DNA from 4 places in the Parasphingorhabdus cellanae genome. Region 4 is predicted to be linked to each of the others. Evidence: predicted binding sites of a transcription regulator. Region 4 holds the regulator's gene; each other region holds the start of a gene.
The links. Region 4 encodes LexA, which represses DNA repair genes until DNA is damaged. Its sites were predicted from a motif close to GTTCCNCNCTTGTTCT; they were not measured.

Region 1 (7,442 bases), 1.2 Mb from region 4:
AAGACCGCAGTGTTTCCTTTGTTTCTGACCGGCCACGCGACGGCGGCGCGCTTTATAAATTCCCGCTCTTTGGTCTATTGGCTCTTGGCGTGTCTTCGGTTGCATTGGGCAATGCGCGGGCTGCGCTGGAAGAAGTGAGGCAAATCGCTATTTCCAAGAAAACGCCAGGCGGAGGCCGCAGCATGGCTCAGCGGGCGACCGTTCAAGTCGATATTGCCCGGGCCACGGCCCAGCTAAGCGGCGCGTTTGCTTTCCTGGAGAGCGCGGTTGGCAAGGCTTGGCAGGAAGCAAAGAGTGATGGTGATATTTCCACGCAGGCTCGGGCAGATTTGCGTCTCGCCTGCGCGCACGCCACCGAAACCTCTGCGGATGTTTGCAAGACTGCCTATACATTAGGGGGTGGCGGCGCGGTCTATTCCAGCAGCAGCCTGCAACGCCGGTTTCGTGATGCACATGTTGCCACACAGCATATTGCAACTGCTCCCGCCGTATTCGAACTGGCTGGACGCGTATTGCTGGAACAGCCTGTAGACATGGCGATGTTATAGGCTTGTAAGCCAATGGCCCAACCAACCCTCCACATCCACGGCACGATCATCTCGACTTATAGCCGTATTGTGCAGACGGTCGCGGAAGAAGCGGGGATAAGTTGGACGATTACAGCGACGCCAGCGGGCAGTCCCGAAAATCGGCGACGCCACCCCTTTCGCAAAGTACCGACAGTAGAGATTGATGGCCTCAATCTTTATGAAAGTGTCGCGATCTGCCAATATATTGATAACGCCCATAATGGCGGCGCGTTGCAGCCGAATGACCATATAGCCCGTGCAGAAATGGATCGTTGGATTTCTGTCGCGAACAATTATCTGTTTCCTGTAGCGGAACACGGTTTGCTGATGCCGCGCCTCGCTCACCGGTTTCTAAAAACTCCGTTACGATCGGATATTATCGAGGCCGCATTGCCCGAGATTGCCGAGCATCTTGGGGTTATATGTCAGCGCGTTGAGGAAGCCCCTTATTTTGCCGGATCTGATTTTTCCTTGGCCGATATTTTCATCTATTGCATATTGCGCCCTGTCCAAATGACGTCCGAAGGCAATAATCTGATCGGGCAGCTTTTGCCGCTGCGGCATTGGCTCAACAAAACCGGCAAGCGGCCGAGTCTGATCCAGACGCAGTGGGAAACAGAGAAACAATAATAAAGCCCTGTCCTACAAGCGGGCGCTTGTGATAACGAAAATTGATAATCGGAAATAAGAGAGACTCTAATTTTAGCTAATGTTTATCAGGGAGATATAGACCATTATTGATTTCCTATCTCGAAATAACGGCCCCCCAATGGACCTTGTACACTTTGTAAACTTAACGCCAATATTCTTCAGGCGCTGACGATGCTACCATCGCTTTTGATCATTGATGATTTTCTGTCTGATCCGCTTGCGGCACGCAAAGCGGCGTTGGCGCTAGACTATGACCCATCCCGTAAAAACGGGAACTATCCCGGTCATATCTCGACAATGCCGCTGGATATTCAGGGACTGGATGACCGTGTGTCAGCGATGATCAATGCGCCCGTGGAGCAGGCCCCCGGCACCAGTCACGGACACTGCCGCATCACGCTAAAGGGTGATAAGGGGCGCAGCGGGGTACATATTGATCCGGCCTTTTATTCCGGAATATTATATCTCTCGCTGCCGGAACATTGCAAAGGCGGCACAGAATTTTTTCGTCATAAGCGTACCGGACTGGAACGGGTTCCCAGCGATCCGCTTGCCATCACCAAGGCGGGCTATGCAGACATCAATGCGCTGATTGAAGATGTCGTGAATCGCGACACGTTGCATAAAGCCAAATGGAAGCGGACCATGTTGGTGCCGATGCGGTTCAACCGCCTGATCCTGTTCAGCCCATGGCTGTTCCACAATAGCGGTGCGGCTTTCGGAACATCGCCGGAGGCCGGCCGGCTGGTGCATTTGATGTTCTTTGCCAAAAGCCAAAGATCGGTTACAAGGCCGTAAATCCTAGGAGAAACCCCTGATGAAAACCGTATTGACCAAGACAATTTCGCTGGCATTGTTGGCCGCATCCCCATTAGCGCTAACAGCCTGTGCCGAGAGTAATGCGCAGGAATCGGATCGTTTTGCCAAGGTTGAGATTAAAACCGAGCAGCTTGCTGACGGTGTGGCGGTACTTTTTGGCGCAGGCGGTAATATTGGTGTTTCTTATGGTCCAGATGGCACCGTGCTTATTGATGATCAGTTCGCGCCGCTAACACCCAAGATTCAGACCGCCATCGGGGCACTGGGTGCGGAGCCGGTTAAATATCTGATCAATACCCACTGGCATGGTGACCATAGCGGCGGAAACGAGAATTTCGGCAAGGCGGGTGCGTTGATCATGGCGCATGACCATGTTCGCGAGCGTATGGCAGGTGAGCAGAAAAGCGGTCGGGGTAATGATCCAGCGTCGCCGAAAGAAGCGCTTCCTGTTGTGACCTATCATGATGGTATCAAGTTACATCTCAATGGCGATGAGGTGTATGTGAAGCATATGAAACATGCGCATACCGACGGTGACAGCATTATCTTTTGGAAAAAAGCCAATGTGATCCACATGGGTGACCTCTATTTTAACAAAGTGACCTTGCCATTTATTGATCTGAACAGTGGCGGCAATGCGATGGGCGTCTTGGCAGCGGCCGAAAAGGCGCTGACCATGGTAGACGATAATACCCAGATCATTCCCGGTCATGGTCCGATGGCTACCAAGGCGGATTTGATGGATTATCGCGATATGCTGAAAACCGTCATTGAAGCGGTTGAAAAAGCGCGCGGTGAAGGCAAGACGCTGGAACAGATTCAGGCGATGAAGCCTGCGGCACAATGGGACACCAATGAAGACGCGTTTATCAAGGGCGATGCCTTTGTCGAGGCCGTGTATAAAAGCCTTGAAATGCCGGCTCATGAAGAAGGCGATCACCACTAATAAGGGCTAGTGATCAAGGGGTCGCGCGATTAACCTCTTTGCGCAGCGACGTAATTAGCGGGCCAACTTTGGTGAGCCGTTTTTCTTCTTCGTCAATAATCGCGCGGAAGAGTGTCTTTTTAAAGTCCAGTGTTTTGATTGCGTCGGGGCGTTTGGCTTCAGGGAGAGTGGACAGGACGATGTCAATCATCCGTTCCGCTCCGTGCAGCCGACCCCAGAGATAGTCATTCTCTCGATAGCTTCTGCTAAAGAAAGCACCAAAGTTATTGAATTCGATACCTTTTAATGTTGATGCCACGCCGCCTTTACGGATCGACTTGGCGTCTTCAGGCGAAATACGGTCGACTTTAATTGGGTCAAACTCGTCCAGGCCTTCGCCTTGCAAAAGGGGCAGGGTGGCGACGTCATAAAACGGGAAACCGAGAAACGCGAGCAGCATTGAACGTCGCTCCGCCTTGGGCAATCCCGCCATTGCTTCGGCTAGCTTGGCATCGACCAGGGCATCGGCGGAAACAAGGTCTCGCGCCTTAGCCAGACTGTCCAGCATGGCAGATGGATGATCCTCTGCTTGGATGGCCAGCGCAACAAAATCATCGCCGAGATATTCGATCGTTTCCCGCTCGATGTAGAGAGACAGGCAATCGTAAATCACATCATGCATTTGCTCTATCACCGCATAGTCATCGGGATGTGCGCTATCCAGATCTTCGGCAAACCGGCGTGCTAAAAACCGCAACCTGCGGATGCGATAGCCCAAATCATGTTCCCGGAAGAAATCAGCCGCCATTTTCGATGGCCCGGCGCCGCCTTTTTTCGCGATATTTTCAAAGCCTCTTTGGCGCAGTTCTTTCCATAACGCTTCCCGCATAGCCTGATGATTGTGGATATTCGCGTCGGCCTTGGCCCGCCTGACCGTATGGGTAATATCTTCGAGCACAGTCGCGAGTTTAAGGTGGCCGTAAGCGCTGTAGGAAAAGCCCGCAAGCTTGCCCGCTTTGTCCCGGGACTTGCGCCGCCATGCAGCCAATCGCGCAGCTGTCGGCTTGTCGAGGAACAGGGTCCTACCGAAAATAGCCTCGACATTCTGCTCGACTTCGCCGCGCAAATTGTCGGTTATTTGACGCATCTGGATGATTCGATTGGATCGCCGCGAAATATCGTCAAGATTGTCGCGAATAGGCTGCTCGCGCGGGATATTCGAAATCGCTCCAAAAATGGTGGAGAAGAAACCGGGCAGGCTCTCATCTTCCGCCTCTTGCGCTGCCTGCAAACGCTGTAGCGCCCGGTCGCTTTTGGCGACGTCGAGATCCGGCCGTGGGTCGATATAGACAAACCGCCGATCGACTTCGCGCTTGGCGGGCCGGTTTTTAAGCGCTTCAATGGCTTGCGCAAAAGGCGCGTTGGCCAGTACCGAGCCATCAATCAGCACCGTATCATCAGCGGTTCCGGCCCGGCTTTGATTGGGTAAAATGCGTTTCAGGAATTTGGAGCGATTGGCCCAGACATAATCACGGTCCGCTAATATGCTGTCCAGTTCCGTGACAGTGAAGGGTGGAAAGGCACCCGGAAAGCTGGCGGTTGCGCGGCCAGCAAAGACCAGTTCCGCAGGATCAGCAATATCTTTGCGATTTGTCCCTCGGGTCGAAAAACTGATTGTGATTCTGTGTTCCATCTCCAAAGCCTCCGGCGGACTATGGAGTTGTAGCTTCTCCGGATGACCAACAAAGTCGGTCACTGTCACAAATAAATCGAGCGGCTGGCCTGGTGGCAGTAATTTGGGGCCGCGTTCCGTCTTTTTCATCGTCGCCAGCGCGTCCATGATCAGGCCGGAAAATACCTTTCCGCCAAAAGGTGGTGCAAACCAGCGGGCGCGAACGAAGCGGGAAAGCTTCATTTTTACCTCTTCACGCGCTTCTTTGGAGACGGTCTGTTCCACCGCTCCGCCTTTGCGGCCCAGCGCCATCCAGGCAATAGGTTCTGCCCAGAATTTCGAAAAGCGCGATAGCGGTCTCGCGTCCGGATCGAGCAGCGTATCGACATCGGCTGTTTCCAGCCACATATCGGTCAGCGGTTCGAGTGATTCACCCGCGATGATCGCTTGGGACAGGAAAATTCCGTTTATCCCGCCTGCGCTGGCACCGGCGATAATATCAGGCAATATCCGCAGCTTTACCGCGGTTTCCTGCTCGATCCACGCCAATATATCATAATAGGTTCCGCGACTGCATGTACCATTTTTCTCACCATCGTGGAAATCCCGGCTGGCTTTTGCGAGCTTCCAGATTTCCTTGGTTATACCATGCATGTAGATGGCAAGACTTACGCCGCCATAGCAGATAAGAGCGAGTCTGAGTTCCTTCTGGCGCATTGTTTCAAGAGTGGCAGGGTGAAGGGAATCACGCAAGCAGGAAAGCAGTTGAAAAAGCCGCGGAAAACTATAACGTTCTATATTTGTTCTAGTAGAAGAGTGTGATGGCGAAGCCGAAGAAAAAATATGTCTGCCAAAATTGTGGATCTATCTCGCATCGCTGGGAGGGGCAATGCGCAGATTGTGGCGAGTGGAATACGCTGGTTGAAGAGGCGGGCGACACTATATTCGCGGCTAAGCACAATTTGCAGAGTGGCGGCCGGGAAGTTCGGCTGGTCGGGCTGGATTCGGAAATCCAACTGCCAGAGCGCAAGAAGACAGGGATAGAAGAATTTGATCGCGCGGTTGGCGGTGGACTTGTCGCCGGTTCGGCAACGCTGATGGGTGGCGATCCGGGAATCGGGAAATCGACGCTTTTGCTTCAGGTTTCTGCACGGCTCGCTGATGCGGGGTGCTCAGTGGCCTATATTTCCGGTGAAGAAGCCGCAGATCAAGTGCGCTTGCGGGCTCGCCGGCTGGGTCTGGGTAAGGCGCCAGTCAAATTGGCCTCGGCTACATCGGTTCGTGATATACTGACGACGCTAGGCAAAGATGCGCCGGATTTTGTTGTGATTGATTCGATCCAGACCATGCATAGCGACCTTATCGAAGGGGCTCCCGGAACGGTTAGTCAGGTGCGCGCATCGTCGCAGGAACTCATAAAATTTGCCAAAGAACATGGCACGATGATCATGTTGGTCGGTCATGTGACCAAAGACGGTAATATCGCCGGGCCACGCGTGTTGGAACATATGGTCGACACGGTGATGAGCTTTGAGGGCGAGCGTAGCCATCAATATCGGATATTAAGATCAATAAAGAACCGCTTTGGCGGGACCGATGAAATCGGCGTTTTTGCTATGGAAGAAATGGGACTCAGCGAGGTTCAAAATCCTTCCGCGCTGTTTCTTACTGACCGCAGTGAAGAGGTAACTGGTGCGACTGTTTTTCCTGCGCTTGAAGGAACCCGCCCGGTATTGGTTGAAATACAGGCTTTGACTGTTCGGCTGGCAAGTGGAGCAACCCCGCGCCGCTCGGTTGTTGGTTGGGACAGCTCTCGTCTAGCGATGATATTGGCTGTGTTGGAAGCACGATGCGGGCTGAGTTTCTCTGGGGCAGAAGTATATTTGAATGTGGCTGGTGGTTATCGGCTGACCGATCCAGCGGCTGATTTGGCGGTGGCGGCGGCCTTGATTTCCGCCCATGCTGAAAAACCGATGCCAAGCGATGCTGTGATTTTTGGTGAAATAGCGCTTTCTGGTGAGATTCGTCCCGTGTCCAACACGGCGCTCCGGCTTAAAGAAGCCTCGAAACTTGGCTTTGGCCGGGCGCTCATTCCAGCCTCAAAAGAACCTGCTCCGACGGGTGTGAATACTGTGAACTTTGGGACGCTTGCCAATCTCGTTGACCATATGCTTAGCCGCGATTAGCTAGTCTTTATGACTGGTCTTGATATTTTCGTATTGTTGCTAATGGGCGGCGCTGCTGTGTTCGGCTTCATGCGCGGCTTTGTGCAGGAAACGCTGTCTCTGATCGCTTGGGTGCTCGTCATTTTTTCCGTGCGGTTTTTGCACGCGCCAGTAACGGATTTTCTAATTGCCCCGATTGGCAATGAGGGCGGGGCTTCGGTCTTGGCGTTCGGATCTATTGTTATCGTAACCTATGCTTTGGGCCGGTGGATTGCTAAATCAATTGGTCGGAAGTCACGCAAATCACTACTTGGACCAATTGATCGTGTGCTTGGATTTGGTTTTGGGATGGTCAAAGGATTGATTGGCGCAACGCTCGCGTATCTGCTGGTGGTGCTAGTTTACGACAGCATCTATGGTGCAGGAGAGGCGCGGCCGGAATGGATCGCAGATTCCCGAACTTATCCACTGCTTAATGCCAGTGGCGATGCGCTGGTTGAATTTGTTGAAGAGCGCCGGGAAATGGCGGAGGCAGCAGAATGAGCGCAGCACTTTATACCCGTGAAATCCTGCGACTGGCGGTTTCGATCCCGCATCAGTCCAGGCTCGACAAGGCTGATGGAACAGCCGAGGTCCGATCA
Region 2 (7,442 bases), 220 kb from region 4:
CGAGCTTGGGTCCCTGATCTCCCAATAATAGTTCGCGCCCGTGATACGGATCATGCGGCAGAGCTCTATCAAGCCGGTGCAACCAATGCAGTTCCCGAAGCATTGGAGGGCTCGTTACAATTGTCCGAAGCTATATTGGTTGAAAACGGTGTGGCTATGGGGCCTGTTATCGCTTCGATACATGAAAAACGCGATCAGATACGCCACCAAATTCAGAAAGATGGTAATCTCACCATCGAACCGAAGCTTAAGTCATCGGAATTGGATACCGGCATGGCGACAGACGAAAAACTCAGCCCGCAAGAATAGCCTTGATTGCGGCAATCGCGTCATCCGCTTTTGCTCCATCAGGACCGCCGCCTTGCGCCATGTCGGGCCTGCCCCCACCGCCTTTGCCGCCAACCGCGGTAACAGCAGATTGCACCAATTCAACTGCACTATGAGTAGCGGTGAGATCATCAGTAACGCCCACCGCTACTGTTGCGCGTCCGTCATTAACGGCGATAAGAGCGCTGACACCACTACCGATTTTTTTCTTCGCCTCGTCGATCAAACCGCGAAGTTCTTTTGGGTTCAGGCCGTTAATCACCTGACCACTGAAAGATATGTCACCTATCGTCTGAACTTCACTGGTAGAAGCGCCACCGCCATCACCCGCCAAGGCAAGCGCCTTTCTCGCTTCCGTAAGCTCACGATCGAGCTTTTTGCGTTCTTCCACCAATGCAGACACCCTTTCGGCTGCTTCGTCGGGAGAGGTTTTCAACACGGATGCTATTGATTTCAATTTGTTATCACGGTCAGCAAGCCATAACCGGGCCGCTTCTCCGGTTAGCGCTTCAATCCGCCGAACACCGCTCGATACAGCAGATTCAGAGATGATCACTATCAATCCTATGTCACCGAGCGCGTTGACATGAGTCCCGCCACAAAGCTCAACCGAATAGTCGGTATCATCTTCAACACCCATGGAAAGGACGCGGACTTCATCGCCATATTTCTCACCAAATAGGGCCAGCGCTCCGGCAGCAACCGCATCATCAGGACTCATTAAGCGCGTCACAACAGCCCCATTACCGCGAACCTGCGCATTCACATCGACTTCCACGGCTTTAATCTCAGCGTCGCTCAATGCGGATGGATGAGAAAAATCAAATCGGAGACGGTCTGGCGCAACCAAACTGCCCTTCTGGGTCACATGATCACCGAGATGATGACGCAGTGCCTTATGCAGCAGATGGGTAGCACTGTGATTAGCGCGGAGCTCGGTTCTGCGGGTTGCGTCAACCACCAGGTGAACAGTATCACCAACCGAAACCGCACCCTTGTCTATGGTCATATGATGCGCGTGGAGCCTACCCAATGGCTTGCTAGTATCTGCAACGCTGGCGGCGAAGCCTTTTTGTCCGGTTACTAAGCCGCTATCGCCCATTTGCCCACCGCTTTCGCCATAGAAGGGGGTCTGATTGGTAAGCAATATAACAGTATCACCAGCTTTAGCAGACTGAATTTCTTGACCGTCTTTGATCAGCGCAATGACCATTCCGTCACCTGCCTCTGCACTATAACCGGTAAATTCTGTACTGCCTTCACGTTCGGCTATATCGAACCAAATGGCTTCGGACGCTTGATCCCCGGACCCTTTCCAGGCTGCCCGAGCGGCAGCCTTTTGTTCCGCCATCGCCGCATCAAACCCTTCGCGGTCTACGCCAAGTGATTTCGCTCGCAATGCATCTTCGGTGAGATCGTAGGGGAATCCGAATGTGTCGTAGAGTTTGAATGCCGTCGCGCCCGGCAAGGTATCGCCCTCACTCATGTCGGCAATTTCGGCATCGAGTAGCTTTAGGCCCTTGTCGAGAGTCCGGCGGAAATTTGTTTCTTCCCGTAATAAAGTCTCCTCAATCAGTGGTTTCGCGCGGATCAATTCCGGGAACGCATTGCCCATTTCTCCGGTCAGCGCCCCAACCATACGGTGCATGAGCGGGTCTTGCGCGCCCAGCAAATGCGCATGGCGCATGGCGCGGCGCATGATCCGCCGCAGAACATAACCGCGGCCCTCATTGGCCGGCAGTACGCCATCGGCAACCAGGAATGATGATGCGCGCAGATGATCAGCGATAACGCGATGACTAGCTTGATTATCACCCGTTGTGTCTGTTCCGGTTAATGTGCCCGACTGCGCAATCAGCGCCTTGAACAGATCAATGTCATAATTATCATGCGTGCCTTGCATCACCGCTGCAACGCGTTCCAATCCCATCCCGGTATCGATGGAAGGCTTTGGTAAATCGACGCGATTACCATCAGCATGTTGTTCATATTGCATGAACACCAAGTTCCAAATTTCTACGAACCGGTCACCATCTTCATCCGGGCTACCCGGAGGGCCGCCGAAAATATGACCGCCATGATCGTAAAAAATCTCGCTACAAGGTCCACATGGTCCCGTGTCACCCATGGACCAGAAATTATCATTGGTCGCAATGCGGATTATGCGCTCTTCAGGAAGACCTGAAATTTTGCGCCACAGATCAAAGGCTTCATCGTCAGTGTGATAGACGGTCACTGTCAGCCGATCAGCAGATATGCCCCACGTCTTGGTAATCAATTCCCAGGCGTTTTGAATCGCTTGTTCCTTGAAATAATCGCCGAAAGAGAAATTGCCGAGCATCTCGAAAAACGTGTGATGACGGGCTGTATAACCGACATTGTCGAGGTCGTTATGCTTGCCGCCAGCACGCACACATTTCTGGCTCGACGTGGCAGTGGGATATTTACTCTTCTCCGCGCCCGTGAAGATGTTCTTGAAGGGCACCATACCCGCGTTGATGAACATCAACGTCGGGTCATTATGCGGAATAAGCGGAGATGAAGGCACAATTTCATGTCCTTGATCAGCGAAATATTCCAGAAAAGAGCGTCTTATATCGTTCGTTGTAATCATGGACTGGACTTAGGCGAGGCCCGGGCGGTTTACAATCCCGTCAGTGGAAGCATTAGCTAAATTTGCCGCGCGATCAGGCATAGGCATAGGGCCCACCTTTTTCCAAAGCTGTTTGATATTGTGGCCGATCATGAATCCGCTTGAGCCAGGCTTGTAAATTGGGAAAACGGTCATCCAGTCCTGCTCGTGATTGACTGGCTTCCAAAGGAAAACTCATCAACACATCGGCCGCAGTGAGCTCGCTACCAGCGAAATAGGGCCGGGACGAGAGTTCGGTTTCAAGCCAAGTGAGTAAATCCTCTACCATGCCCAATATCGGCTTCTTTGCTGGCCAGCCCAGAAAGCCAAGGCGGTTGATAACGAGCGCACCGAATAGCGGCGGCATCATCGATCCTTCGGCAAAGTGCAAATATTGGGTATAAAGCTTAGCGCCAGTTTTGTCTTCTGGTGCGCCCAATGTCCCACCAGCCTTGGTAACCAGATATTCGACAATCGCTGCTGTTTCGATGATCACCTGACCATCATCTTCTATCATCGGTGATTTACCGAGCGGATGAATAGCCTTCAAACTGTCGGGCGCGCGCTGCGTCTTGGGATGACGCTCGTAGCGTTTGATTTCATAGGGTAGCGCCAGTTCTTCTAGCAGCCAGAGAATACGCTGCGACCGGCTATTTTCCAGATGATGAACGATGATGGTCATAATGCCCCTTTTCAAAAGATCGCTTACTTCACCGGTTCAGTGCTTAGTACGTCCGAAGTTCACGAAAATTCCGCGCGAAAGCCGTTGTAAGATGAAAAACCGGTGAGGCTTTTCCAACTTTTGACAGGAAATTGCGGGATGGCAAATGAAAAGGGGCCGTCCTAACTATCGGGGGACAGAAGGACGGCCCGGATGCCGAGGTTCGCCTCGGGGGAAACGAACCGGCAAACTTGAAATTTAGAAGAAGGAAGCTGCAGAAGGGCAAATCCGCTTCTGTAGCTTTCTATTTGGTTTCTTCACTAACGTCGGTATCGCCGTCAGCGCCAACTGGGCCGGTCATCATTTCCTCGGCAATTTCTTCTTCATTGCCGCGAATCTGATTTTCCAGCTTCGCCATCATTTCAGGGTTTTCGAGCAGGAAGCGTTTCGAATTTTCGCGCCCCTGACCAATGCGCACCGAGTCATAAGAGAACCACGCGCCAGATTTCTCGACCACGCCAGCTTTGACGCCAAGGTCGATAATCTCTCCGACTTTGGAAATGCCCTGCCCATACATGATGTCAAATTCGACCTGCTTAAATGGCGGTGCGACTTTGTTCTTCACCACTTTCACACGAGTGGAGTTACCCACAATATCGTCGCGTTCCTTAATCTGACCGGTGCGGCGAATGTCAAGACGAACCGATGCATAGAATTTCAGTGCGTTGCCGCCCGATGTGGTTTCAGGATTGCCGTACATCACGCCAATTTTCATCCGCACCTGGTTGATGAAAATCACCATACATTTTGAACGACTGATCGAACCGGTCAGCTTGCGCAGTGCCTGGCTCATCAAACGCGCCTGCAGGCCCACATGGGTATCGCCCATTTCGCCCTCGATTTCAGCCCGCGGAACAAGGGCGGCGACTGAATCGACCACCAGAACATCGATCGCGTTAGAGCGCACCAATGTATCGGTAATTTCAAGCGCCTGCTCTCCGGTATCAGGCTGAGATATGATCAACTCGTCAATATCCACGCCCAATGCATTGGCATACACAGGATCAAGGGCATGTTCAGCATCAACAAAAGCTGCCGTACCGCCTGCTTTCTGCGCTTCGGCGATGACATGCAGCGCCAAGGTGGTTTTACCTGAACTTTCAGGACCGTAAATTTCAATCACGCGACCTTTTGGCAATCCCCCGATGCCAAGCGCGATATCCAGTCCCAAGGAACCGGTAGAGACCGATTCGACCTCCATCGCTTTGCGAGAGCCCAGCTTCATCGCTGAGCCTTTACCAAAGGCGCGATCAATCTGTGCCAATGCGGCGTCGAGCGCCTTTTGTCTGTCTGATGAGTTCAATTGATTATCCGATTCTACGACTTTTAAATTGCCGGCCATTTGCCTGTCCCCTTCGCTAAATGCTTGTACGTTATCAATCAATGATGGATATGATGTACCGCATTTGTTCTACCAGAACAAGAGTGGAACAGAATTTTTCTGAAAATCTATAATGTCTTTATATTACAGTATTTTGCAGGTTATTCTATAGGCTATTTGGCATGTTCGGCCAAAATTTCTCCGACGGCTTCTGCAATTTGTGCGACAGAAAATGGCTTAGGCAGGAACGCAACATTATCGAGATCGATCGATTTGCGCAATTGTTCTTCCGCATAGCCGGACATGAACAGAATCGGCATATCGGGATATTTTTGACGGACCTCTTTGGCCATCGCAGGACCATCCATATTCGGCATGACGACATCTGACAGGATCATATCGAAAATCTCTTCGCCCTCACCTAACGCATCAATATGTTGTAGCCCCTCTTCACCATCGCTGGCGGTGACAACCGTATAGCCTTGGCGCGTCAATGCGCGTTCGGCGACAGCGCGCACCATGTCCTCATCCTCGACGAGCAAAATATGGCCACTACCCCATAGCTCTTTCTTGGCGACCGCTTTAAGCGGCTCCATAGTCTGGGCCGTTTCCTGCTCCGACATCTGGTGGATCGGGAAATAGATAGAGAAGGTCGCGCCTTCGCCCGGTTTAGAATCGGCAAAAATATATCCGCCCGACTGTTTGACAATGCCATATACTGTAGACAGCCCCAGACCCGTTCCCTTGCCGACCTCCTTGGTAGTGAAAAACGGTTCGAAAATCTTGCCGATCAACTCTGGCGGAATGCCTTTACCAGTATCAGTGACAAACAAAGCGGTATAATCACCCACTGGCAAGATATCTCGCTTTAGCGCCCGCACATCGGAGGCGGCGACCATTTGCGTGGTAATGGATATTTTGCCGCCATTGGCGCCGCTGGCTTGGATCGCATCGCGCGCGTTCACGCCGAGATTAATGATAACCTGCTCCAACTGTCCTGGATCAGCGCGTACCAACCCCAGATTGCGACCATGCTTCACCTCCAGTTCGATGCTGTCATCGAGCAGTCGTTTAAGGAGATTGGAGACATCCGCTACCACATCGGGCAGCTGCAAAATCTGCGGTCGCAGAGTTTGTTGGCGTGAGAAAGCCAGCAATTGTCGCGTCAAACCAGCCGCCCGATTGCTGTTATTCTTGACCTGTTGAATATCATCATAGTCGCTGTCGCCTGGGGCATGTCGTAACAGCATCAGGTCACAATGGCCGATAATAGCGGTCAATATGTTATTGAAATCATGCGCAACACCGCCGGCTAATTGCCCGACCGCTTGCATCTTGGTCGCCTGTGCGACCTGGCTCTTCAACTTGGTCTCTTCGCTGTTATCCTTGATCGACAGCAACACCGCCGCATCGCCCAGCCCTCGGATCCCTGCTATACCCAAGGCAACAGGGTCTTCCCCGCCTGAACGCAGCCGCACCGCGAGATCGCCGGACATCGAAGGTCCGCTGGCATAGCGCCGCACGGCATCCGCCACCGCCGACTTATCGTCGCGGATCATCAGATCGCCGGGATAAAGCGGTTTCTCCCCTTCCCGCAACCCGGCAACTTTGCCAAAAGCATTGTTGAAGAATAGGAAACGGCCATCACGATCCGTCAATGCGAGACCAAGCGGCAACAGCGACAGCATCGATTCAATCTGTTCGAGCGCCTTGCCGCGCTCAACCATGCCGCCATCATCGTCGATCAACAGGATCAGCGCAGGGCCCTTTTCCTGATTGCGGTCTAATGGAATATGAAACAGACGTACCGGTGTGCCGTGTCGGCCATCCCGTTCAAAAAAGATTGTACCCTTGTCATCGGAACGCATGAAGTTGATGAAGTTGCGGCCTGATATATTGGCTTCTTCCCGGCCAGTCGCTCGCAGCGCGAAACCTTGATTGGATCCCCTGATCCGTCCCTCACCGCCAATGACAGCCGTCAATACGCCAGCTTCGGACAGCGCCCGGCCGGTGGCTCCACCAACCATGCGGATCGTATCTTCCAATATGTCACTGCGTCGTTGTGGTTTGAATTGCCACAGCAAATATTCATCACCCTGCCCTGCGCGCATAACTTTTGCATTATATTCCGCTACGCCGCGCTTCAAACCCTCGGCATAACCGCGGCCATCGCGCCATGCGTTGCGCCCTGCCGTGGCGAGGAGATCATTGCCACCATCCTGAAGTGGCAATTCCGGCGGTACGGCTGGGCCATTGAACCATTTGGTGAACAGCTCGTTCGCACAAACCAGCCGCCCGGCTCGATCGGTAATCGCCAATCCCAGTTCAGACTGATCGGCCACTAATCTGGTCACTGCCCAATCGGCTAAAGCAGAAGACTCTTCATTGGCGGCGCTATCTTGGGGCCGCAGAAAATAGACGACCGCAGCGGTCGTGACCGC
Region 3 (7,442 bases), 390 kb from region 4:
GATCGAATTCCTCCAGATTGATAACGGGGTGGAGGAAACCGAAGATACATTGGTAGTAGACCTTATTTTTACCGGTGAGCTAGGCATCGATCTTGGCGGTGGCAACATAGGTTGGGCTGCCGGCGCACAATATCGCCAGCTTGATTTTCTCTCTCGCCCTCTACGGGCCGAGTCCAATCTCGACCTTAACCCTTGTGTGATATTGGGTGACCAAAGCTGTATTGGCGGCGGTCTTGATGGCGCTGGTTCGTTTATCTTCCTTGGGGGAACGCGTCCCGAACGTTTGGATCAAGACATTAAAGCCATTTTTGCCGAAGTTGCCGTTCCGATTACCGATACATTGGAAATTACCGCGGCAGCCCGTTTTGAAGATTATGGCGGGTCCATTGGATCAACATTTAATCCTAAAGGCGCCATTCGTTGGGAGCCAACCGATTGGCTGGTGTTGCGAGGATCGGTGGGTACTACCTTCCGCGGTCCGTTGGCGGCACAGGTTTCGAACAATGCTGTGACTTCACTCGCGGCGATTGGTGCCGCGAACGGAAACTTTAAAGCAGTTGATATTGCCGGTAACCCAACGGATCTAGGGCCGGAAAAAGCGTTCAGCTATAACATTGGCGCGGTTGTTGACTTTAGCGGCTTTACTTTCTCAGTTGATTATTGGAGTTTCGATTTCAAGGACGAAATCACAAGAACCGATGCACAAGCGATTGCCAATAGTGTTATATCGTTGAGTATTCCTGACCCAGCGAATCCTGCAAATACCATCCTAGTAGCGGATTGTTCAAACCCATTTGCTGGATTGATCACATTCGATGGCGGTTCGTGTGTTCAAAACACCACATTGGGTACGAACATCTCTAGGATCCTCACGCAATGGGTCAACGGTCCGAAAACCAAAACCTCTGGTTTAGATTTCGCCGCTAGCTACACCACCGATATAGGGCCGGGCGTTTATACTATTGGCGTCAATGCCAGCCATATTTTGGAATATGATATTGGCGACTTCAATTTGAATGGAAACCTGTTGCGAGAAGGCTTCAGCGCTGTGGGACTGGCCAATCTGGACAGGGCGCCAGGCACCATCTCGCCATGGCGGGCCAATGCCTATATCAACTATAATGTTGCTGGCCTGAACCTGCGTTATGGAGCGACTTATATCGCGGGCGTTGTCGACGAGCGATGCCCTGCATTACCGGATCCATGTGCCACTACCAATTTCGGCGACACCAATTTTGGTCGGAATATCTCGAACTATACGCAGCACGACTTCCATGCCGCTTACGAGCTTCCGATTGATGCATTTGACGCGCAGCTACAATTCTCGATTGAAAACTTTACTAACGAAGAAGCATCGGCGGCGCGTTTGCCACTAGGTTATAACCCGTTTATTGGTAATCCATTGGGCCGCGTCTTCCGCCTTGGCGCAAAAGTTGGCTTTTAGAGTTTGATAACTGAGATAGGGAAGGGGCTCGCCATTGGTTAGGCGGGCCCTTTTTCTTTATACGTCAAGCAACATTGCGACTGGTTGACGAATCTCGGCAAAATCCCTAAATTTCTGACATGGCTATATTACCAATCCTTGAAGTTCCTGACCCGCGTCTGAAAACTGTTTCAGAGCCAGTCACAGTGTTTGATGACGAGTTGAAAACCCTCATCGCGGACATGTTTGAAACCATGTATGATGCGCCGGGTATCGGTCTTGCCGCCATTCAGGTGGGTGTGCCGAAACGGATTTTGGTGATCGACCTGCAAGAACCGGTGGAGCATGATCATGAACATGGCGAGCATTGTGACCATGATCATGAGGTTGTTCGTGATCCCAAGGTGTTCATTAATCCGGAAATTCTTGATCCGTCAAACGATTTGAATGTCTATAGCGAAGGCTGCCTTTCGGTGCCGGAACAATATGCCGATGTTGAACGCCCCGCCACGATAACTGCACGCTGGCAGGATGTAGACGGCAAACAATATGAAGAAAAGATGGATGGATTGCTTGCGACCTGTTTGCAGCACGAAATGGATCATCTTGAGGGCATATTGTTTATCGACCATCTGTCCCGCCTGAAACGCCAGATGGTGCTGAAGAAGCTTGCGAAACACCGCAAGGAAGCGGCTTAACCCTGCTTCTTTCGCCATTCTGAACTCGTTTCAGGACATTCTTCACAAACCCGCGCTATTCAGACCCGGAACGAAGTCCGGGCGGACAGGTAAGTTGTTTATTGTAACGGACAGTTACAGCCCTATTGCATGTGCCGCATTGACCGTCTAGGTTCTCCTTTCGTTCCATCATGAAAGGACAGGCGTTGGACGTTGTTTTTGTTCTCTTTATTGCAATCATTACGCTTGTAATCGGTCTCTTTGCGGGCTGGTTCATGGGTGGCCGAACAGCGGCGGCGGCAACGAAGGCGGCAGAGGATACCACTGCCTCGCTGCGAACCATGCTCGACGGTGTGCAGGAAGAGCGCGATACCGCACGTTCCGAACGCGATGCCATTCGCGACGACCGGGATCAGGCCCGGCAATCGCTTGCATCACTAGAGGCGGACGCGCGTAATCATGAGAAACAATTGCAGCAATTGGTCGAAGCGAAAGAATCGCTCTCCGCGCAATTTTCGGAAGTTGGCGCGAAGATGCTCGAAACCGCGCAGCGCCAGTTTCTGGAGCGCGCCGATCAGCGTTTTGACCAAGCCAATGAAAAAGGCGGAGAGAAAATTGCAAAGCTTCTCCAGCCCGTGCATCAAAGGCTTGCGACTTATGAGGAATCCATCAAGAAGATCGAGAAAGAGCGTACTGAATCCTATGCCGGAATTACGGCAACCATAGAACAGGTTCGGCAAGGACAGGACCGGGTGCAGCAGGAGGCAGCACGCCTCGTCAACAGCTTGCGCAACGCGCCCAAATCACGCGGGCGCTGGGGCGAGCAGCAGCTTAAAAACGTGCTCGAAACCTGCGGTCTGTCGGAACATACGGATTTCGTAACGGAACAGAGTATTGATACTGATGAAGGGCGCCTGCGTCCCGATGCCGTGATCAGTGTGCCAGGCGGCCGCAAGCTGGTGATCGATGCAAAAGTCTCGCTGAATGACTATCAGGACGCGTTTGAAGCTGAGGATGACGACGCCCGCAGCTTTGCGATGGCGCGGCATTGCAATTCGATGAAAGCCCATATCGATGGTCTGTCCAAAAAGGCTTATTGGGACCAGTTTGAAGATGCGCCCGATTATGTGATCATGTTCGTGCCTGGCGAACATTTTCTGTCCGCTGCCCTGGAACATGAACCGACGCTTTGGGATCATGCTTTCGAGAAAAAGGTCCTGCTCGCCACGCCAACCAATCTCGTCGCGATAGCACGCACAGTGGCCGGTGTCTGGCGACAGGAGAAAATGGCCGCAGAGGCCAAGCAGATCGGTCAATTGGGCAAGGAAATGTATGACCGGCTTGCCGTTGCCGGAGAGCATCTGAAGCGCATGGGGTCAGGCCTTGGCAGCGCGGTCGGTAATTATAACAAATTTGTCGGCAGCTTTGAGCGCAACGTCATGGCAACGGGCCGCAAATTTGCCGAACTCAACGTCGAGACCGGCAAGAAAGAACTGGAGCCTGTTGCAGAAGTCGAAGCATTGCCGCGCTATTCCAATGAAGTGGAGGCATCGCTGATCGAAGATGATCGTGAAATAAAAGACGAAGCGGCCGAATAGGACCGCTCCAATTTATCCGCTTCCATCTAAGTGGCTTCCGCTGCCTCTGGATCGGACAATATTTCGCCGCCACAGCCATTATGATAGCCGCTTCCGCTAACCGATACTTTCACGGTATCCGCAAATATACGATCGCTCATGCCGTCATTGCACTCTTCGCCGGAAACAATCGTAACACTGATATTATCTTTATCGGTGAAGCCTTTGACGTCCCAACCGGTGGCGGTCTTCTTCATCCGCTGAACGGCAAGACTGAAATCATTATTGCCATCTTGTGATGTGTGGATAATCTCGTCATTTTTTATGTCGACTGTCCAGCCAGGTTCGGTTCCGTAGGCTTTATATTCAGTCAGTTTTTCTTCCGTTACCACCGTATCTTGAGGCTCTTCGCCACAAGCCACCAGTAAAAGCGGTAGAATTGGCATAACCAATAGTGCATTTCTCATAATTCTCTCTCCCAGATATAAGATAGCATAGAGATGAATATTACCAAATAGTGTTTATTTGCGCCGCTGGTTGAGCACTTCATAGGCCATGACAGCGCTGGCGACCGCCGCATTCAAGCTGTCGGCTTTGCCCATCATCGGCATTTTTACCAGCACATCGCAAGCGGCTTCATAATCCTGCGGTAGCCCTTGTGCTTCATTTCCAATCAATAAAAATGTCGGCGCTTCATAGCGAACCGCCTGATAGTCTTTATCCGTATTCAAACTGGTCCCGACCAGTTGTCCGGTGCCGGAGCGCAACCAGTCGATAAAATCCGGCCAAGGGGCTTGCGCAACGTGCTGCGTAAAAATAGCGCCCATGCTGGCGCGTACGGCTTCGACAGAAAAGGGATCGACACAATCATCGATCAAAATCAGGCCGCCAGCACCGACAGCATCACCGGTGCGCAATATCGTCCCAAGGTTCCCGGGATCTCGTAGCGCTTGCGCCACCAGCCAAATATCGGACGCATTGCGGTCAATATCAGCAAGTGCCGTGGGGTGGTCTTCATAAATCCCAATGATCGATTGCGGATTGGATTTGCCCGACAGCTTGGCGATAATGGCTTCGCTGGTTTCAATGACCTCGCCGCCAGCCGCAAAAGTCGCCGCTTCTATCTTCTCGGCCAGCGGGTGAAGGTCCGTATCCTCAATGACAACGAGCAACTTCGGCGTCTTCCCGGCATCGAGTGCTTCTGTCAGGATGCGCAAACCCTCGGCAAGAAAATGACCTTCACGCTTGCGATGCTTCTTTTCCCGCAGGCTTTTTAATCGCTTGATTGTCGGGTTGGAAAAACCGGTAATCTGGCGTCTTTCGGGCGATGACACAGAGATCAATCCTCGCCAAAGCCGTCAACCACCAGTCCGGCGAGTTTCTCCAGCGCTGCTTCCGACTGATGGCCTTCGACGATGATTTCAACGCTGTCCCCTTTTGCCGCGCCCAGCATCATCAAGCCCATAATCGAAGTGCCCGTGACTTCAGTGCCGTCTTTGGCAACCTTTACAGACAGACCTTCGGGAAGCTTGCTCACATAGGTGACAAATTTCGCGCTGGCTCTGGCATGCAGGCCGCGATTATTGGTGATAGCGACAGTCTTGCGATGCTCGCTCACGCATCACTTCCCAATATTTCCGACGCGACGCTGATATATTTTTGGCCGGCTTCTTTAGCGGCTGTAACGGCATCAGCGACATCCATGCATTTGCGCGCGCCGTCCAGACGGATAAGCATGGGTAAATTCACCCCTGCAATGACTTCAACTTTGCCTTTTTCCATCAAGGAAATGGCTAGATTGGAAGGTGTGCCGCCAAATAGGTCGGTCAGGACTATGACGCCTTTGCCGCTCTGAACCTTGTCGATGGATTCGGCGATTTCCTGACGCCTTTGCTCCATGTCATCATGCGGGCCAATGCAAACCGACAATATCGCTTTTTGCGGACCAACAACATGCTCCATTGCCGTTATAAACTCGACGGCCAACCGACCATGGGTAACAAGAACCAAACCGATCATTGCGATTAAATACCCTTATTCCCGTTCAGATCCTGCATGGTTTCCAGCGCTTCCATTGGGCGCGACGCCAGATTGCGATGCAGGACAGTGGGCGAAAATCCTTGGTCATGCAAGCTTTTGCTCAGCACCTCAGCAACATGTACCGATCTGTGACGCCCACCGGTACAACCGATACCGATATTCACATAGGCCTTCCCCGCCTTGATATATTTGGGCAGCAGGAAACTGATCATATCGTCGAATTTCTGCAGTGCTTCTGCGTAAGCTGGGTCTTTGGATATATATTCCGCGACCGGCTCATCTAACCCGGTCAGAAGCTTTAAATTGGCATCCCAAAACGGATTCGATAGAAAGCGTACATCGAAGAGCAGATCAATATTATTGGGAAGCCCGCGCGAAAACCCAAAACTGGTAATCGTCACAGTGGTGATATCGGTATCCTGAAGGCTGAATTCTTCGCGAATCTGGCCTTGCAGATCGCTGGCGGACAGGCTGCTGGTATCAATCACATGATCGGCCCATCGACGAAAAGGTTCAAACTGGCTGCGTTCTAATGCAATGCCATCTTTTGCAGGACGATCCAGCGCCAAGGGATGACGCCGCCGCGTCTCGCCATAACGGCGTTCCAGTTCACCGCCACCGCAATCAAGATATAGTGTGGAAATGTGATAATTCTTGTTTGCCTGCAATTTCTTGATGCGATTGATCAACTTATCCGGCTCAAATCCCCGTGTTCGGCTATCAAAGCCCAGTGCCAATGGTGGGTCGCCGTCTCCGCGCGAACTTGAGGGCGGGGTATTGAGCAGGCCTTCGACCAGCCGGATAGGGAAATTATCGACGGTTTCCCAGCCAATATCCTCCAACGTCTTCAACGCAGTAGTTTTTCCGGCGCCAGAAAGACCGGTGATCAACAAAACATGTTTGCTATTGCTCACATTCATACACTTTGCGGCCCCTGCAAAAGCTGCTTAAGCGCCATTTCGACCTTTATTGGCGCGCTGGCTTCGGCAGGATTTATTGTGATTGTTGGAATGGCCATGGTCATAATTGTCTCTGTTTGGCTATCCAGCGGAAAGCGCTCGGGTTCTGATTTTAGACGCACATGCAGCCTTAGCGGAATGTTCGAGACATGGGCATAGTCAAAAATACCCAGTGACCGGATTTCGATCTTTCCCGCTATTTTGGCCGGAGCGGTCAGCAATATCTGGTTATCATCATTGTGAAGTTCAACATAGTCGTCACTGATCAGAGCTGCTCCCCGGTCAAGTAAACGTAGAGCAAGGTCCGATTTCCCTGATCCGGATGCACCCGCGATCATCACACCGGCGCCATATAGCGCGACGCAGCTGGCATGGCGGGTTTCCACAGTCACGTTATCCCGTCGCCTTGGGTAGGCGAATTTCAAAGCAAGCTCCTTGCTGGCCGTCCGGTCGGTCAATGACTTTGACAATGCCTTCATGCCCTTCGACAATCGTTTTGGCGATGGCCAGGCCCAGTCCGCTATGTTTGCCAAATGCCTCTTCAGCAGGGCGATCGGAAAGGAAGCGCTTGAAAATATTCTGGCGTTGTTCCTTGGCAATGCCTGGCCCTTGGTCAGAGACTTGAATGACCACTTCGTCGGCATCCGGTGTTGCAAGAATTTCGATCAAGCCGTCTTTTGGAGAAAACGAAACAGCATTGTCGAGGATATTGCTGAAAACCCGCTCTAGTCGATCGCCATCGCCCATTATCGTAGCGACGCCGCGG
Region 4 (7,442 bases):
TGTAGCAAAACATTTATAGGCATTGCCGGATGCAAGCAGCTCATGCGCAACTTCCGCATGACGCGTCGCGCGTTCGGATTGAAAGACGGTTTCGTCGTCCCAATCCAGCCCCAACCATTCCAGCCCTTCTGAAATGGCATCAATCGCTTCCTGGGTTGAACGGGCCTTGTCGGTATCTTCGATCCGCAGCAGCGCTTTCCCGCCATGATGTCTTGCAAATAGCCAGTTGAACATCGCGGTGCGCGCACCACCAATATGCAAAAAGCCCGTCGGAGAGGGGGCAAAACGTGTAACGACTGTGTCGGTTTCTTTAAGAGTCACGCTTGATTTCATCCTGTGTTAGGCAAATGCGATGCAGAGTGGTTTTGATCTCGATAGCTCTGACGTAGCGCATGAAAAATTAAAAAGGGTCACCATTACTGGTGTTGTTGGCAAGGCCCTTAGCATGCTGTTTCGCGCCCGACAATTGCCTGAATATGTTAGAAATTCGCAAATTTTTGGGCAGCTTGAAATATGCTTGGAAAAAGAACGCGATCAGCTACCGCTTTGGGTGCCGGTTGGCCTTAGCACGGGAATCGCGAGCTGGTTTTTGATGGCCGATTCTCATTTATGGATTGCATTTATCGCTTTCTGCCTGGGCTTGGCTGTTTTTGTCAAATTGATGGGGCAGGGGACGCGCATCGGCTCAGCCATTTTCTGGTTTCTCTTATTTCTTGGCGCCGGCTGTGCGATCATGTGGATACGATCAGTGTCCGTTGCGGCCCCAGTTTTGGAACGTCCAACCGTAGCGACTTTCTATGGTGAGATCGAAAAGACCGAAATCGTGAGCGCGCGTGATATCTTTCGCCTGACCCTCGATACGCATGAGAAACAAGGTTTGCCTCCGCGCGTGCGGTTGAATGTACCGATTGACAAAGCAACGGACGATTTGAAGGCGGGTGCTGTTGTCCAACTACGCGCCCGGCTTATGCCACCGGCCATGGCGTCCTTGCCGGGTGCTTATGATTTTTCTCGCCGTGCCTGGTTCATGGGACTGGGTGCTACGGGCCAAGCACTTGGAGATATAAAGGTCATCGAGCCCGCAAAACCGAAGTGGGGACCTATGGCTTTACTACCAGATTATCGCCAGAGGCTTTCCAATCATGTCCAGTCTCAGATGGACGGTGGGGCAGGAGCCATTGGGGCAACGCTTGCGACTGGCGATCGCGGGGCCATTAGTGACGAAGATGCTGAGGCAATGCGCCGCAGCGGGCTGGCGCATCTTCTGTCGATCAGCGGGTTGCATGTGACCGCGATTGTCGGCGCGGTTTATCTACTGGTGATGCGGGTATTGGCCTTGTTCCCGGCATTGGCCTTGCGCTTTCGATTGCCGCTGATCGCTGCCAGTTGCGCGGCGGCAGCAGCGCTGGCCTATACATTGCTAACGGGCGCACAAGTCCCAACGATAAGGGCTTGCATTGCGGCATTGCTTATACTGACCGCGCTCATCATCGGTCGGAGCGCCATCACTCTTCGGATGGTGGCTGCTGGCGCATTGCTGGTCCTGATCATCTGGCCTGAATCTTTAGTGGGCCCCAGCTTTCAACTTAGTTTTGCGGCCGTTACGGCGATTATCGCACTCCATACCCACCCAAGGATTCAGTCTCTTTTTTCTCGAAGAGATGAAGCTGTTTTGAAGCGTTTTGGCAGAGCGATACTGGCTCTGTTTTTGACGGGACTTGTTGTGGAATTGGCACTGATGCCGATTGCGCTCTTCCATTTTCACAAGGCTGGAATTTACGGCGCTTTAGCGAATATCATTGCAATTCCGCTCACTACATTTTTCATCATGCCACTCGAAGCCCTGGCATTGTTGCTCGATATCGTGGGTCTGGGCGCACCCGTCTGGTGGGTTTGTGAAAAAGCGCTCAACGGTCTTCTGGTTCTGGCTCATTATGTGTCCGGCAGCCCAGGATCGGTAACGATGTTACCAACCATGCCACTGGCGGCTTTCGGGTTGCTGATATTTGGCGGATTGTGGTTGGCGTTGTGGACTCAGCGTTGGCGGGCATGGGGACTGTTGCCGGTATGTTGCGGGACGCTGATCATACTGACAGACCGTCCGCCAGATATCTATATCACTAGCGATGGGCGACATGTTGGTATCCGCAATCAATCAGGAGAACTGGCAATGTTGCGGACCAGCAAAGGCGGTTTTGCATATGATATGCTTTTGGAAAATGCCGGTATTGATGGCGATGCCATAGCACTGGAGAACTGGCCCAATGCTCAATGCAATGTCGATAGTTGTACGGTGATCGTTGAAGCGTCTGATAGAAACTGGACTATGGTGACGACGCGCAGCTCTTATTATATTCCGGCTCTGGCGCTATCTGCCGCCTGCAGCCGAGCCGATATCGTCGTCAGTGAAAGGCGCTTGCCCGCCAGTTGTCAGCCGCGCTGGTTCAAGGCGGACCGCACGCTTTTGCAGCAAGTTGGTGGCATGACGATCGACCTTGAAAGCCAACAGGTGAAAACCACGTTGAGCGACACTGGGCGTCAAGCATGGACGCGTTTCAGCGATCCCGAAAAAAGGCCGAATGCAGAGAAAGCCGGCAAAAACCTAATTATAACGCCGCAATAATCCTGCCATTTTGCCCTGTATACGTACTTCGCCGGCACCAAATATTTGTGGTTCATAGGCTGGGTTAGCAGGATCAAGGCGAACCTGACCGCTGTCTTTAAACAGATATTTGAGCGTGGCTTCCTCATCATGGACGAGTGCAACTACAATTTCGCCATTGCGTGCGGTTTCGGTACGCTGAATGAGCGCGTAATCACCGTCTAAAATGCCCGCATCGATCATCGAATCACCGGATACTTCCAGTGCATAATGTTCACCCGATCCCAAAAGGGCCGCCGGCACGCTGAGCGCAGATTGTCCTTCTAGCGCCTCAATCGGCACACCAGCGGCGATCTTACCGTGAAGCGGGATTTCAATCACATCATTGGACGCCACCGGAATCTCTTTCATCGGAGCAGAGCGAACCGCGTCAGGCATGATATTGACGACATTGGACGGTGCCGGTTTCAAATTACCGCCTTCGGGAAGTTTAGTAACCTCCAGAGCCCGTGCGCGATTGGGTAGCCGCCGCAGGAAGCCGCGCTCTTCCAAAGCGCTGATCAATCGATGGACACCCGATTTGGATTTCAATCCCAATGCGTCTTTCATCTCTTCAAAAGACGGGGATACACCAGATTCCTCCAAGCTATTATGGATGAAACACAGCAGTTCATGTTGTTTGGGCGTGAGCATATTTCATGTCCTTATCGGGAACGAATAAAGAACAATTATGAAACAAATAGGGTTAAGTCAAGCCATTTCAGATGGCTATATAAGAAACTTCCGCACCTTTTTGCTGTTCCGGACTATGCGCCGGGCGATAGAGCAGCGCATTGGCTGCTGCGAGTATGGAAAGCTTGGCGCTATCCTGGCTGTCAAAAGCGGTGATGCCAGATCCATCAACCTTGGCTCTTAGAAATTCTGCTCGCTGGCTAGTCGCTGGTAACATCGAAGAGGATGTCGCGCTCTGCATGACGGGCATGTAATCTTCTGCTCCGGCGAGATAACGGATAAGCGGTACCAGGAATAATGTCGCCGTGACAAAGGCAGATCCAGGGTTGCCGGGCAAGGCGACGACGAGGCTGCTGCCAAGCTTTCCGGCCATAAGCGGTTTGCCCGGTTTCATAGCTATTTTCCAAAAATCCGTATGGCCTCCCAGCCGATTAAAGGCAGGCGCGACGAGATCATGGTCACCCACCGACGCCCCGCCGATGGTAACAATTATATCGCAATCTTCCGCGCTTTCGAGAGCGGCGCAAAGGCTATCCATATCGTCCTTGATCCGGCTAATTGATCGGGATTTGGCAGGGAGCTGATCTAGCATCGCAGCGATCATGACATCATTGCTCGCCGGTATCTGATGCGCTTCGGTATCGTCACCCGGCGCGACGAGTTCGTCTCCAGTAGAAAGGACTGCAATTTTCGGAGTACCGCCAACAGACAAGTGGCCGGCGCCGGCGATGACGGCGTGCCCCAAGGCTGCGGGATTAAGTTGCAAGCCGGCTTTCAAGGCGACATCGCCGGCTTTAAAGTCGCCGCCAGCATGCCGCACATGGCGGCCTTTAACCGGCGAAGGATCATCTATCAGCTGGATCTTTGCACCGTCCGATTTTACATTTTCCTGCATCACGACCGTATCGGCGCCCTCCGGTAACAGCGCCCCCGTAAAGATACGCGCTGCCTGGCCAGCCTGTATCGGCGGGCAGGGCGGGCTTCCCGCCTTGCATTCGCCGACCAGCTGCCAAGGTCCGGCGCGGTCGTCAAAGGCAATGGCATAGCCATCCATCGCGGACATATCGGCCGCGGGCTGGCTGCGTTTTGCGATAAGATCTTCCGCAAGATAGCGGCCATTGGCCTCTCCCACCGGAATTGTTTCTGATGGCGACCGCTGCGCCATGGCAATCAGCCGCTTTTGCGCTTCTTCCAGAGGCAATAATGGCTTCATTCGGCCGTCCAGTCTCCCGATTTTCCGCCGGATTTTGATAGCAGGCGAATGTCGCTGATGACCATGTCCTTCTGCATTGCTTTGGACATATCATATACTGTCAAGAGCGCAGTCGAAGCAGCCGTCAATGCTTCCATTTCCACGCCAGTTTTACCGGTAAGCCGGGCCATGGCCTCAACCCTTATGCCATCATCCAGAAATTCAAATTCAACGGCGACCTTGCTGAGCGCCAGCGGGTGGCAGAGCGGGATCAGCTCGCTGGTCTTTTTCGCCGCCATGATCCCAGCAATCCGTGCGGTGGCGAGCACATCGCCCTTTTTCATTGCGTTGGCTTTAATCGTTTCAAGCACCTCTGCAGCCATATGGATCACACCTTCAGCGCGGGCTTCGCGTATCGTGTCGTCTTTGGCCGAAACGTCGACCATATGGGCGGCGCCATCGCCATCTATATGGGTGAGTTTGCTCATTTAAGCCTCTTCTCTACTTTGGACTGCCGGTTAAAAGCTGACGCGTGGCTGCTTCCACATCATCCTGCCGCATGAGCGACTCTCCGACCAAAAAAGCGCGTGCGCCAGAGCGAGACAATCGCTGACAATCATCATGCGTGAAAATGCCGCTTTCGGAAACCATGATCCGGTCGTCGGGCAACAGTTTAGACAGCCGTTCGGTTTGTTCCAGACTGGTTTCAAAAGTTTTGAGATTGCGGTTGTTGATGCCCAAAAGACGCGATTTTAACTGCAAAGCGCGCTCCAGTTCCTCTTCGTCATGTACTTCGATTAAGGCGTCCATACCCAATGCGATTGCTGCCGCCTCAATTTCGAGGGCCAGACCATCATCCAGCGCTGCCATGATGATCAAAATCGCATCAGCACCCAGCGCGCGCGATTCGTCTACTTGCCACGGATCAACCATGAAATCCTTCCGCAAACACGGTAAGTTGCAGGCGGCTTGCGCTGCAACAAGAAATTCATCTGCGCCCTGAAAATAGGGCGTATCAGTCAGAACCGATAGACAGGTCGCTCCACCCGCTTCATAGGCGCGGGCATGGGCTGGCGGATCAAAATCATCGCGGATCAGCCCTTTCGATGGGCTCGCCTTCTTTATCTCAGCGATCAAAGCAAAGCCATTTGCTGCCTTTTCTTCAATCGCTTTTATAAACCCGCGTGGTTCAGCCTGATGGCGAACCTGATCATGCATGGCTGAAATGGAAATATCGGTTCGGCGCTGGCGCACATGGTCGCGTTTTGCTTCACATATTTCGGTGAGCTTGTTCATCGGTCGCACCTCATTGATTGGCGATCCAGCAATTGAGCAACGCATTTGCTAGTCCCTTGTCGAGCGCTTCGGCGGCTTCTTCTGCGCCGGTTTCCCAGCTATCGGCTTCGCCTGCGATCATCAATGCTGCAGCACTGTTCAGCATCACAGCGTCGCGATAGGCAGAAGGTTCTCCCAACAGCAAATCGCGAAGAGCGGCGGCATTATATTTGGCATCGCCGCCTTTTATCGCCTCCATGCTATGGCGCGCTAAACCAAGATCTTCGGGTGTGATCCGACTGTGTGTAATGGACTGCCCCTCGACCATCGCCAATTTGGAAGGGCCTGAAATGCTGAGCTCATCCAGGCCCTCTTCACCCGAAACGATCATGATTTTCTCATAACCCAGCTGCGTCGCAGCTTCGGTATAAGTCTCCACCAGATCTGGTGAGGCAACGCCGATAAGCTGCCGCGTGACGCGTGCAGGATTGCATAGCGGGCCAAGCAGATTGAAAATAGTCCGCCGGCCGATAGCTTTGCGAATGGGCGCAAGCGGCCCAAGCGCGGGATGATGATTGGGTGCGAAGAAAAAAGCGATGCCGATTTCGCGCAGCGATTTTTCGCCGCCAGTGGCCGCTTTGGCGAGATCAAGCCCCAAAGCCTCCAACGTATCTGCAGCACCCGACTTGCTGGATGCAGCGCGGTTGCCATGTTTGGCCATCGGTACATCACAGGCGGCAACGACCAGGGCGGTGGCGGTGGAAATATTCAGGCTGTGGCTGCCATCGCCGCCCGTGCCGCACACATCAATCGCTCCCGCAGGTGCATCGACCGTGATCATGCGGGCGCGCATTTCCTGGGCGGCGGCGGCAATCTCTGTTGCCGTTTCGCCGCGATCAGCGAGCTCTACAAGAAAACTGCCAATGGCTTCGCTATCCGCTTTACCATCCAAAATCGTCGCAAAGGCAGCGCGAGCATCCGATGCCGAAAGCGGCAATGCGGGATCAGGCAGGGTCATCATGATTTAGTCTCTCCAGGTACGCCAGCACCGTTAAGCCGCCGGATCAATCCATCCTTATGCGCCAAATCCTTGAATATTCTAACCGGTAGAAAGTTGAACAAATGATCAGAACGATAAAGCAAAATTATATCATTGTTGGCGCGCCATTTGACCATGTCCGCAAAGGTCAAATTTGAATGGCCTTGGTCATTGCTGGAATAGAGTTTTTCATCATCCCACCAGGTGATCGTCTCTAATTGCAAGTCTTTTTGTTGTTTATATATTTTTTTGGAAAGACGCGGGGCCCACCAGATCGGCAGAGCGAACCGGACAAGCAATATGACCACACCAACCCAGACCGTCATCCCGAGCACAAAATTCCTGATGGGTTTAAGGCTGTTCGAGCCGTCAAATAAAAACCAAGCGATGCTGACAATGAAAGCAAGTGCAATGAGCAGGCCCATGCGTTTCCAGTCTATCTGCTTCATGTGCAAGCTATAGGCTGCCCGCAGATCGTCCTCACAGGGCGTAAAGACAATTTTTTCACTCATGCCAGTTGCTTTGGCGCAAGGCCCGCCAGCGTCATGAAATTGGCGAGCAGCTCATGGCCATATTCGGTGGCGATGCTCTCCGGGTGAAAT

Region 1: radA (DNA repair protein RadA) is a predicted target of LexA. The motif match lies at 5,428-5,443, and genes of this name have one in related genera.
Region 2: recA (recombinase RecA) is a predicted target of LexA. The motif match lies at 5,097-5,112, and genes of this name have one in related genera.
Region 3: J4G78_RS02220 (DNA recombination protein RmuC) is a predicted target of LexA. The motif match lies at 2,273-2,288, and genes of this name have one in related genera.

What each region holds. Positions count from the first base shown of each region.
Region 1 covers NZ_CP071794.1:1,218,997-1,226,438, reverse strand. Annotated here, with positions in the region: gene J4G78_RS06065 (acyl-CoA dehydrogenase family protein) at 1-548, shown strand, start outside; gene J4G78_RS06060 (glutathione S-transferase family protein) at 561-1,199, shown strand; gene J4G78_RS06055 (DUF6445 family protein) at 1,392-2,018, shown strand; gene J4G78_RS06050 (MBL fold metallo-hydrolase) at 2,038-2,985, shown strand; gene J4G78_RS06045 (patatin-like protein) at 2,999-5,353, opposite strand; gene radA (DNA repair protein RadA) at 5,458-6,822, shown strand; gene J4G78_RS06035 (CvpA family protein) at 6,832-7,344, shown strand; gene J4G78_RS06030 (iron-sulfur cluster assembly scaffold protein) at 7,341-7,442, shown strand, end outside.
Region 2 covers NZ_CP071794.1:3,611,134-3,618,575, reverse strand. Annotated here, with positions in the region: gene J4G78_RS17320 (cation:proton antiporter domain-containing protein) at 1-309, shown strand, start outside; gene alaS (alanine--tRNA ligase) at 293-2,941, opposite strand; gene J4G78_RS17310 (glutathione S-transferase family protein) at 3,015-3,641, opposite strand; gene recA (recombinase RecA) at 3,925-5,022, opposite strand; gene J4G78_RS17300 (response regulator) at 5,175-7,442, opposite strand, start outside.
Region 3 covers NZ_CP071794.1:442,120-449,561, reverse strand. Annotated here, with positions in the region: gene J4G78_RS02230 (TonB-dependent receptor plug domain-containing protein) at 1-1,444, shown strand, start outside; gene def (peptide deformylase) at 1,564-2,121, shown strand; gene J4G78_RS02220 (DNA recombination protein RmuC) at 2,307-3,698, shown strand; gene J4G78_RS02215 (hypothetical protein) at 3,725-4,144, opposite strand; gene J4G78_RS02210 (TrmH family RNA methyltransferase) at 4,199-5,011, opposite strand; gene J4G78_RS02205 (HPr family phosphocarrier protein) at 5,017-5,295, opposite strand; gene J4G78_RS02200 (PTS sugar transporter subunit IIA) at 5,292-5,696, opposite strand; gene rapZ (RNase adapter RapZ) at 5,702-6,637, opposite strand; gene J4G78_RS02190 (HPr kinase/phosphorylase) at 6,634-7,068, opposite strand; gene J4G78_RS02185 (ATP-binding protein) at 7,070-7,442, opposite strand, start outside.
Region 4 covers NZ_CP071794.1:48,839-56,280, forward strand. Annotated here, with positions in the region: gene gltX (glutamate--tRNA ligase) at 1-333, opposite strand, end outside; gene J4G78_RS00250 (ComEC/Rec2 family competence protein) at 353-2,623, shown strand; gene lexA (transcriptional repressor LexA) at 2,603-3,295, opposite strand; gene J4G78_RS00260 (molybdopterin molybdotransferase MoeA) at 3,363-4,547, opposite strand; gene moaC (cyclic pyranopterin monophosphate synthase MoaC) at 4,544-5,014, opposite strand; gene trpC (indole-3-glycerol phosphate synthase TrpC) at 5,028-5,822, opposite strand; gene trpD (anthranilate phosphoribosyltransferase) at 5,833-6,822, opposite strand; gene J4G78_RS00280 (YcxB family protein) at 6,819-7,352, opposite strand; gene J4G78_RS00285 (anthranilate synthase component II) at 7,349-7,442, opposite strand, start outside.